2 linked regions of the Mesorhizobium shangrilense genome follow. The protein of the gene in region 1 interacts with the protein of each later gene in a pairwise test. Links are inferred from orthologs where the notes say so. Each region holds a gene or a part of one and is shown in the gene's direction. Other genes may lie near its edges.

Region 1 (5,337 bases):
GCGAGTCCGTCGACGAGATCGCGGGCGCTGTGGCGACCATGCGTGACAAGATGCTGCGCGTCGAGGCGCCCGCCGACGCCATCGACATCGTCGGAACCGGCGGAGACAATTCGCACAGCGTCAACATCTCTACGGCGTCGGCATTCGTGGTGGCCGGCTGCGGCGTCCCAGTCGCCAAGCACGGCAATCGCGCCCTCTCCTCCTCAACCGGATCCGCGGATGTGCTGACGTCGCTTGGCGTCAGGCTCGACCTTGGGCCGGAGATGATCAGCCGTTGCGTCAACGAGGCCGGCATCGGCTTCATGTTCGCGCCGGCGCATCACCCCGCCATGAAGCACGTTGGTCCGGTGCGGGCCGAACTGGGGACGCGCACCATCTTCAACCTGCTCGGGCCGCTCTCCAACCCGGCCGGTGTCAGCCGGCAGCTGGTCGGCGTCTTCGCACCTGAGTGGGTGGGGCCGGTTGCCGAGACGCTTCGCAACCTCGGCGCGGAGACGGCCTGGGTGGTCCATGGCGACGGCTTCGACGAGATCACGGCGACAGGCGAGACCCAGGTGTCACGGCTCGCCAACGGCGGCATTGAAACTCTCGTGCTGAAGCCAGAGGACCTTGGCCTGAAGCGCCATGCCCGCGAGGCATTGCGTGGTGGCGACGCCGCCTTCAACGCGCAGGCCCTGCATGCGGTCCTCACCGGCCAGCAGGGGGCATACCGCGACACCGTCCTGATGAATGCAGGAGCAGCGCTGGTCGTCGCCACCAAGGCCGAAACACTCCAAAGCGGTATTGAGCAGGCTGCAGCATCCATAGACAGTGGCCGCGCTGTCGGCGTTCTCGAAACCCTCAAGCGCGTATCAAACGCTTGAACCGGCAGGCGTGACGATGGCCGATATTCTCAAACGCATCGAATCCTACAAGCGCGACGAGATCGAAGCTGCAAAGTCGCGCGAACCAATCGCCGAACTCAAGGCGCGCATCGCCGACCAGGACGCTCCGCGAGGCTTTCTGCGCGCCCTCGAAGCGCGGCGTGCGGCGCAGTCGTTTGGGCTTATCGCCGAGATCAAGAAAGCGAGTCCGTCGAAGGGCCTGATCCGGCCGGATTTCGATCCACCCTCGCTGGCGCAGGCTTACGAGGCCGGCGGCGCAGCCTGCCTGTCCGTGCTCACCGATGCGCCATCCTTCCAGGGCGCACCGGAGTTTTTGACCGCCGCGCGGGCGGCAACGCGTCTGCCTGCACTGCGCAAGGACTTCATGTTCGAGCCTTACCAGGTGTACGAGGCGCGCGCCTGGGGCGCGGACGCCATCCTGATCATCATGGCCAGCGTCGATGACGGCATGGCGCGCGAATTGGAGAGCACCGCCTTCGAACTTGGCATGGACGCCCTGATCGAGGTGCATGACGAGGCCGAGACCGAGCGCGCGCTCAAGCTGTCGTCGCGCCTCATCGGCATCAACAACCGCAATTTGCGGACCTTCGAGGTCAGCCTGACGACCTCGGAGCGGCTGGCTGGCATGATCCCGGACGATCGCCTGCTGGTCGGCGAAAGCGGCATCTTCACCCACGAGGACTGCGCGCGACTGGCGCGCTCCGGCATTACGACGTTCCTGGTCGGCGAGAGCCTCATGCGACAGCAGGACGTCACGGCGGCGACGCGCCTGCTGCTCGGAGGCGCGCCCGCCGGCGCGACCGCGGGCTGAAGCCATGACGGCCGGACCGAAACTCACCCATCTCACCGCCTCGGGCGAGGCGCACATGGTCGACGTGGGCGCGAAGGCCGAAACCGAACGCACGGCGATCGCGGAGGGCGCGGTATCGATGAAGCGCGAGACGCTCGAGATGATCCTCGCCGGCGACGCCAAGAAGGGCGACGTGCTCGGCGCCGCGCGCATTGCCGGCATCATGGCCGCCAAGCGCACGCACGAACTCGTCCCGCTGTGCCATCCTCTCCTCCTCACCAAGGTCACCGTCGACATAGAGCCGGATTCCAATCTGCCGGGCCTGCGCGTGACCGCCCTCGCCCGGGTCACCGGCAAGACGGGCGTTGAGATGGAGGCGCTGACCGCCGCCTCGATCGCCTGCCTGACGATCTACGACATGGCCAAGGCGGTCGACCGCGGCATGGTCATTTCGGACATCCGGCTCCTGCGGAAAACCGGCGGCAAGTCCGGCGATTTCCAGGCAGATTGAAGCAATGTCGCTCCTGCCCGTCGAAGACGCCCTCACCCGCCTGCTCGACGGCGCCAAACCGAGACCCGCAGAAACGGTGGCCCTGAACCGGGCCGCCGGGCGCGTTCTCGCCGCCGACGTGAAGGCGCGCCGTACGCAGCCGCCGTTCGACGCGTCGGCCATGGACGGCTACGCTGTCCGCTGGAGCGACACCGCCACCCTTCCCGCGAAGCTCAAGGTCATCGGCCAGGCGCCAGCCGGCAGACCCTTTCAAGGCAAGATCGGCGCCGGGCAGGCCGTGCGCATCTTCACCGGCGCTCCGGTGCCCGAGGGCGCGGACACCGTGGTGATCCAGGAGAACACCAGGGCTGTCCCGGGCGCGGTCGAGATCGTTGAAGCCACCCTGAAAGGCCGGAACATCCGCGCCCGCGGTCTCGATTTCGCGGAAGGCGATATTCTTCTCGAGAAGGGCCGCCTCATCGACCCGGCAGCGCTGTCGCTGGCCGCCGCGGGCAACAACGCCACGCTCGAGGTCGTTGGACGGCCGCTTGTCGCCATCATCGCCACGGGCGACGAGCTTCTGCCGCCGGGCAGCGATCCCGGGCCAGGGCAGATCATCGCCTCGAACGGTTACGGTGTGGCCGCGATCGCGGAGCAGGCCGGCGCTGACGTGCTGGATCTCGGCATCGCGCCGGACGATGTGACGGCTGTCTCCGCGCTGGTCCGTCGCGCGCTCGCGGCGAAGGCGGACGTGATCGTCACGCTCGGAGGGGCCTCCGTCGGCGATCACGACCTCGTTCATGAGGCGCTGACGGGCGAAGGCATGACGCTCGATTTCTGGAAGATCGCCATGCGCCCGGGGAAACCGCTGATGTTCGGCCGGCTCGGCGCCACCCGCTGCATCGGCCTCCCCGGCAATCCGGTAGCCAGCCTTGTCTGCTCGCTGGTGTTCCTAAAACCGCTGCTGGCAAGCCTTTCCGGCGCCGCGCGGTCTGCGAGGCTGCTTGAGGGCGAACTCGAAACGCCGATGTCCGCAAATGACCACCGACAGGACTATATCCGCGCGGTCGTCAGTGAGACGCCTCGCGGCCTGAGCGCAGCACCCTTCCCTGTCCAGGATTCGTCCATGCTGCGAACGATGGCGACCGCCAACGCGCTGATCGTACGCGAACCCCATGCGCCAGCCGCGCCCGCTGGGGCGATGTGCCGGCTGATCCGCTTTCGCTGAACAGTCCGCTGTACGCCTTTGACGGCTGACGCCGGCTCAATGGGGTCGGGCCGGCGGGTATCCGAAAGCGTGCTTGTGTCTCCGACAGCCGTTCAGTCGAGGCCAAGCAGGGCAAGGCTGTCGCGGTGAATGATCTCTTCGATCTTGTCCTGCGGCACACGGGGCATCCTGGTGCCTTCGAGGATGTCGTTCACCCCCCGAAGCCCGGCCATGGTCTCGGCGGGCGTGGCGATGGGAAAATCCGAACCGAACAGGATCTTGTCCAGGACGTTCCACTCCGTGGCCTTTATCAGCGCCTCGTAGGAGGTGTAGGGCCTGTAGAACAGGCCTGAAATGTCGGTGTAGACATTGGCGTGCTTGCGCACGACCACGACCGTGTCGACCGTCCACGGGTGCCCCATATGGGCCATGATGATCCGGAGTTCGGGATAGCGCATCGCGATCTCGTCCACGATCAGCGGGTGCGCTGCAGGGATCGGCGCGGTCTTCACTGCAGAGGTGCCGGTGTGAAAGAGGATCGGCAATCCGTGGCGCTCGGCGTACTGGTAGACGGCCAGCGCGCGCCGGTCGAGCGGATCGTAGCTCTGGTAGTTGGCCCCCAGCTTGACGCCCTTCAGGCCAAGGTCGACGCGGCTGCGCTCCATCTCGTCCATGAGCTGGAGGTCGTAGGGGTGGACCGCCATGAAACCTATCAGTTCGTCCGGATAGGCGTGGACGAACGCCGCCGTGCCATCATTGACTCGGTCGGCCACATCGCCCTCGTCCTTGGGGCCGTTGCTGCCCCCGACGCGCTCGCCTGGTTCCCAGGCGATGCCGAAGACGATCGACTTGTCCACCGTGGACTGGGCCTCGCGATACTCAGCCCATGAATAGTTGGACGGCCTGGCCGCATCGGGCCGCCAGGTCGTATTGATGCGCCTGCGGTCTTCGGGCACCGCGTTGCGGAACTGTGGCGTGTGCGTATGGACGTCGATGATCATGCGCGAAACCGCTCCCTGCAAATATCCGAGTGCCTGAAGGATGCAGCGCGTTCCGGACCGTCACCCGCTGCATCCGAGGCATTGCGCCTGGGCGCTTTTCTTACCGATCCATCAGTTGAGCGTGCTGACAACCTTTTCGGTCATCTCGATGGTGCGGTCGATGTCGGCGTCAGTGTGGGCCAACGAGATGCTGCCCTGCTTGGTCACGACGGGGAACTGGAAGATCCCTTCCTCGATCAGCGCCCTGCGGTAGGCGATGTCGCGATCCATGTCGTGGTTGAGAACCACGTCGCGCCAGCTGACCGGAGCATGGTCCATGAAATAGACGGCGAACGCAGAACCCTGCCTGACGATCGTGGTGGGGTAGTTCCGCGCCGCGAACACCTCGTTCAGACCCTTCTCTAGGCGGGCGCCGAGGCGCTCCAGTTCGCCATAGACTTCACTCTCCCGCGTCTTGAGACGCGTGAGACAGGCCTTGGCGGCAGCGACATTTACCGGATGCCCGTTGTAGGTGCCGGCCACGACCACGCGCTTGGCGGCTGATGGGTGGCTGCACAGGCTCATGATGTCGCGCTTGCCGCCGATGACGCCCATCGGATAGCCGTTGGCCACGGCCTTGCCGAAGGTGCAAAGGTCGGGGGTCACGCCGGAAAGCGCCTGATACCCGCCCAACGCATGGCGGAAACCGGTCTTCACCTCGTCGAAAATCAGCACCGTGCCGTACTTGTCGCAGAGCGCCCGCAGCCCTTCGAGGTAGCCCGGCAGCGGCTTGACGATGCCGATGTTCTGGAGAACCGGCTCCAAGATGATCGCCGCGACATCCCCCTTGGCAAGAGTGCGCTCGGCGGCTTCGAGGTCGTTATACTCGATGGCGCGCACCGTCTGGTCGATGACCTTCGGAACGCCGGCCGTGATAACGCTCAGCGGGTATTCCTCGCCGGCCATGTGCGGCTCAACGAAAGAGG
Region 2 (5,374 bases), 500 kb from region 1 along the record:
ACTGACGTCAGCAATCACCTTCGGCAGTTCGGCAACCGGAATCGAGTTCTTTCCAACATAGGCGCTGACGATCTCTGCCGTCAGCTCAAGCAAGTTCTTCATCTTCCCCCCGGATCAACATTGTTTCGCAGGACTTGCGCGTCTGTCCGGCAACTCCGCGATTTCACCTCGAACACCGCCTTCAGGCAAAGAGACTTAGCCCGAAGAAGGCTTCCCCATCCGACATATAGTCGCTGACGAAATCGTTGACGGCCCCGGCATAGAGGCCGACGTCGGCCTTCATGGATTCGTGGAGCACCGAGCCGATCATGACGAGCTTGGTCGCCTCGGCGAGCGGGACGCCGGACGGCGTCACCCGCTCCAGCGCCACCGCCGTGTAGAAGCCAATGGAACCCTGGAAGAAGGCGAGTGCGGCGGCGACATCGATGCCGGCCCCCTCGGCCGCGGCGATGCCGACGATCGCGTCATAGGCCTTGGCCACCGCCTGGTTGAAGCTCAGCCCCCCATAGGCGGCGTCGAAGGCGTCCGCGCCGACCCCGAACGCGCCGAGATTGTTGGCGAAGTTGATGAAGCGGTTCTCCTGGTTGAAGACCGCATAGTAGGCGTCGTTGAGATCGCTGGCGTTCCCCGGCGAATCGATCAGGTAGAGGAAACCGGCCTCACCCGGCACCGCTCCGGTGAAGAACTGGTAGGTTGCGGCCACCAACTCCATGTCCCGCGCTCCAAAGAGCACCAGACCGTCGATATAGATGTCGTTCTCGATGATCGACGTGAACAGCCAAGCGTGCCCATCGACGGTCGCGGCGGCGCCTCCGGTCGACACGACGCCGACTACATAGGGTCCCGAACTGGTGTTCACCCAGACCGGGCCGCCTGAGTTGCCCGGATTGATGTCCATGGCGCTGATGTCGATGTAGTAGTCCGTCCGGTCGACCAAGGCGAAGCCCGTGTCCGCCACCATGTAGCCGTTGGCGTACCCTGGGAAGCCGGTCACATTGATGGAGCCCGACCAGAAGTTCGGGTCCATTCCCATCCAGCCCTGCGCGTTGCCGATCGGGGCCGAAAGGCTGATCAGCGCGATATCGAGTTCAGCGCCGCCCAGCGTCAGGGGGGAACCGTCGCCCGGGAAGAGAAAGCCGTCTCCGTCCGGATCGAAGTCCGTAAAATACTCGAGGTAGACGGCCGAATACGACGTATTGAATTGCGACGGATTGTACGACGCATATACGAGAACCTCGTCTGCCGCCCCATAGTTCGGGTCGTAGATCATGTGGGACGCTGTCAGCACGTCATTCGCGCCGACCAGAACTCCGGATCCGACGACCCAATTGCTGCCGAACCTGGCCTCTACGTAGACGACCGTCGTGTACGGATAGACATCCTCGTTGGGTAAGAAACTCACGAAACACCCGCCCTCACAACGAAAACATCATGAGTCTATTTGCTCATACTGTGTGTGTAGATCGCTGAATATCGATCAGTTGCGAGACAGAAGTCAACTCTAAGTGGCAGGTCCGCGATTGATCCAGACACAGGCCCCGGCAGCGCACATAGGCCCCAAGCGCGGGCGACGGTCCCCAAACCTATTTGAGGCTCTCGGCGCGCCGCTACCGACCGACGCCCCTGGACCAGCCATTTGTTATTGCCACCATTGGCTTGGCTGATACACGCAAAATGAACCTGTCTCCGAGCGAATTCCTTGGCATCTTCTCCCAATTTTCGCGGCGCGCTGTTCATGGTCGTCGCCATGGCCGGTTTCACGCTCAACGACACCCTGGTCAAGGCGGCCTCCGCCGGCATGAACATGGGCCAGGTGATGCTCGTCCGCGGCCTGTTCGCCACTGCGTTGATCGGGCTCCTCGCCTGGCATCGAGGGGCGCTGGCCAAGCCTTGGATCGGGCTGCATCCACTGATCGGCGTGCGCGCGGTTGGCGAACTCGGGGGGACCGTATTCTACCTGATCGCCCTCGCCCATCTGCCGATCGGCAACGTCTCGGCCGTATTCCAGGCGCTGCCGCTCGCAGTCACCATGGGCGCAGCGCTGTTTTTCGGAGAGCGCGTCGGCTGGCGGCGCTGGCTTGCGATCAGCGTCGGCTTCGTCGGCATCCTCATCATCGTGCGCCCCGGCATGGAAGGCTTCACCATCTATTCGGTGTACACGCTGATCTGCGTCGCCTTCTGCATGCTCAGGGATCTGGCGACCCGTCGCCTTCCGGACGATATTCCAACGCTCTACGTATCGACGTTCACGGCGGGCATCGTCACGATCTCCGGCGGACTGCTGGTCCAGCCGATGGGAGGGTGGTCGCCCCTGTCATTCGAACTTCTCATCTACCTGCTGGGCGCCAGCATCTTGCTGCTCATAGGCTATCAGTTCATCATTCAGGCCATGCGGACGGGCGAGGTTTCGTTCATCGCACCATTTCGCTACACATCGCTGCTCTGGGCCTTGCTGATGGGCTACCTGGTTTTCGCAGACGTTCCGGATATGGCCGTGCTCGTCGGATCAGCGCTTGTAATCGGATCCGGCCTCTACATGCTCTACCGGGAGCGCGTTGTCGGCCGCACGAAAGTCGTCGCCGAAAGCACCCGGCCCGACATGGCGCCTGATGGTGTATGAGCAATGAACGAGTCGCGTCCTCGCCTTCACCTCTTTTCTGTCTCTGCGAGCGACAGCAGATGACGGACAGCATCGCGGGGATCATCCTGGCAGGCGGCCGCTCACGGCGCATGGGCGAGGACAAGAGCCTGATGAGGCTGGCGGGATCGCCGCTGGTGGCGCGCGTCACGGCTCGGCTTGCGGCCCAGTCGGGACGGCTCGCGCTCAATGCGAACGGCGACCCGCAGCGCTACGAATTCCTCGGCCTGCCGATCGTCGCCGATACGACCGGCGATTTCGCGGGACCGCTGGCGGGAATCCTGGCCGGCCTGCGATGGGCCGGTGGAGCTGGGTTCCGGCGAGCGGCGACGGTTGCGACCGACACGCCGTTTTTCCCGATCGACCTGGTGGAGCAGCTCGAGCGCGCGACGCAGGATGAAGATATGATCGCCGTGGCGCGCTGCGGCGGCCGAGCCCATCCGGTATTTGCGCTGTGGCCGACGGACTGCGCGCCTGCAGTCGACGCGTTCCTGCAGTCCGGGCAAAAGGCGAGCGTCCTCGGCTTCATCGAGCGCCAGAGACATGTCTTCGTCGATTTCGAGCTCATCATCACCTCGCGCGGCCCGCTCGACCCGTTCTTCAACATCAACACGCCGGCCGAACTCGCCGAAGCGGAACAGATAGCAGCGGAGCTGGACCAATGACGCAGCGCGTGTTCGGGATCACCGGCTGGAAGAACTCCGGCAAGACCACGCTGACCGAGCGCCTGGTGGCCGAACTGTCGGCGCGCGGCTGGACGGTCTCGACGGTCAAGCACGCGCATCACGAGTTCGACATCGACAAGGAAGGCACCGACAGCCACCGCCACAGGTTGGCCGGCGCTCGCGAGGTGGCGATCGTGTCGGGTCGCCGCTGGGCGTTGATGCACGAACTGCGCGACGAGCAGGAGCCGTCTCTCGGCGAGATCCTTGGCCGCCTGGCCCCGTGCGACATCGTCCTCGTCGAGGGCTACAAGCGCGAGGCGCACAAGAAGATCGAGACGCGGCGCCGCGATACCAGCGACAGGTCACCGCTGTCCGCCAATGACCCGAACATCGTCGCTGTCGCCGCCGACACCCCCCTGCCTGGCGAGCCGCTGCCGGTCTACGCGCTCGATGACGTCCGGGCGATCGCGGACTTCATCGAGAGCGCAACTGGCCTGAAGCGGACCTAGCTGAAGCTTCCCCAGCGTCATAACTGCAAACTGGTCGACGCCACAGCCGTTTCGCGCGCCATCCCCGATTGTCCAGCGCTATCAGGTGGATTGAGATTGCTTTTTGCGAAAAAAGAGTGGGAATATCCGCGCCAGCGGCGGCGGAAAGCCGCCCGGGCGGCGCGACAGCGCTGCCGTGGATAACCCAGAGAGGAACATCATGCGAATTACCAAGCGTATCACTTTGGCGGCGTCTGCCGCCGCGCTCGCCTTGTCGCTGGGCGCTGCGCAGGCACAGGAGACGTTGAAGATCGGCACCGAAGGCGCCTACCCTCCCTTCAACAACCTCACGGCCGACGGCAAGCTCGAAGGCTTCGACATCGATATCGCCAATGCGCTCTGCGAAGAGATGAAGGTAAAGTGCGAGTTCGTGACGCAGGATTGGGACGGCATCATCCCGGCGCTGCAGGCCGGCAAGTTCGACGCCATCATCGCGTCCATGTCGATCACCGAGGAGCGCAAGCAGAAGGTCGACTTCACCAACAAGTACTACAACACCCCGCCGGCGATCGTCGCCCCCAAGGATACCGACATCAAGGGCGTCACCAAGGAGGATCTGGCAGGCAAGACCATCGGCGTCGCGACCTCGACCACGCACTTCAACTATTCGGAAAAGACCTACACCGACAGCGAGATCAAGGGCTATCCGTCGAGCCAGGAGTTCCTGCTCGACCTCGCCAACGGTCGCCTTGACGCGGTTAACGACGATATCAGCGTGCTCGAGGGCTGGCTGGCCACGCCGGACGGAGCCTGCTGCAAGCTGGTCGGCGCTATCACGCCGGTTCCGGAGATCCATGGCCCGGGCGCCGGCATCGCGGTTCGCAAGGGCGAGACGGCGCTGGCCGAGAAGTTCAATGCCGCAATCGACGCCATCCGCGCGAGCGGCAAGTACAAGGAAATCAACGACAAGTACTTCAAGTACGACGTGTACGGCGGCGAATCCTGAGACATGTCGGCAAGGCGGCGCGCAAGCGCCGCCTTGCTGGCCAGAATGATCACGGGAGTACACTGACCATATGCCGAGTGTCTGGACTCTGCTGAGCTGGGGGTCCGAAGGCTGGCTGGACGATATTGCACACGGCGTGTTCATCACCGTTGCGCTCGCCGCCGCGACCCTGCCGTTGGGCCTCCTGGTCGGCTTTTTCATCGCACTTGCCAAGCAGTCGAACGAGGCTTCGCTGAGGCTGGCGGGCAACGTCTACACGACGATTTTCCGCGGGCTGCCGGAACTGCTGACCCTGTTCCTCGTCTATTACGGCGTGCAGATCGGCCTTCAGAACGCCGCCCGTCTTATCCGGCCGGACGCGACGATCGAGGTCAACAGCTTCGTCTCCGGCATGGTGGCCCTCGGCGTCGTCTTCTCCTCCTATGCCAGCGAGGTGTTCCTGTCGGCGTTCCGGGCGATCCCCCGCGGCCAATATGAAGGCGGCTATTCCATCGGCTTGAGCAAGGGCCAGACGATGCGCCTCGTCGTCATGCCGCAGCTCATCCGGATCGCGTTGCCGGGGCTTTCCAACCTCTGG

Evidence for each region. The genes of interacting proteins can lie anywhere in the genome.
Region 2: the proteins of PD284_RS15840 (region 1) and mobA interact in binary tests that used the Escherichia coli proteins (3 or more experiments, as listed by UniProt). The link is inferred for Mesorhizobium shangrilense from one-to-one orthologs.

Annotation. Positions count from the first base shown.
Region 1 is NZ_JAQGPN010000001.1:3,285,056-3,290,392, forward strand. The notes cover bases 1,486-4,290. They hold PD284_RS15840 (molybdopterin molybdotransferase MoeA), read left to right. Parts: upstream 1,486-2,189; coding sequence 2,190-3,392; downstream 3,393-4,290. Other genes in these bases: trpC (indole-3-glycerol phosphate synthase TrpC), read left to right, coding at 1,486-1,695; moaC (cyclic pyranopterin monophosphate synthase MoaC), read left to right, coding at 1,700-2,185; PD284_RS15845 (amidohydrolase family protein), read right to left, coding at 3,485-4,290. Also shown: trpD (anthranilate phosphoribosyltransferase), read left to right, coding at 1-863; more of trpC, read left to right, coding at 880-1,485; more of PD284_RS15845, read right to left, coding at 4,291-4,372; PD284_RS15850 (aspartate aminotransferase family protein), read right to left, coding at 4,484-5,337. UniProt on the Escherichia coli protein: Catalyzes the insertion of molybdate into adenylated molybdopterin with the concomitant release of AMP.
Region 2 is NZ_JAQGPN010000001.1:3,782,430-3,787,803, forward strand. The notes cover bases 1,650-4,491. They hold mobA (molybdenum cofactor guanylyltransferase MobA), read left to right. Parts: upstream 1,650-2,679; coding sequence 2,680-3,303; downstream 3,304-4,491. Other genes in these bases: PD284_RS18280 (DMT family transporter), read left to right, coding at 1,700-2,620; mobB (molybdopterin-guanine dinucleotide biosynthesis protein B), read left to right, coding at 3,300-3,812; PD284_RS18295 (ABC transporter substrate-binding protein), read left to right, coding at 4,012-4,491. In the rest of the region: PD284_RS18270 (Ros/MucR family transcriptional regulator), read right to left, coding at 1-102; PD284_RS18275 (trypsin-like serine protease), read right to left, coding at 182-1,402; more of PD284_RS18295, read left to right, coding at 4,492-4,797; PD284_RS18300 (ABC transporter permease), read left to right, coding at 4,868-5,374. UniProt on the Escherichia coli protein: Transfers a GMP moiety from GTP to Mo-molybdopterin (Mo-MPT) cofactor (Moco or molybdenum cofactor) to form Mo-molybdopterin guanine dinucleotide (Mo-MGD) cofactor.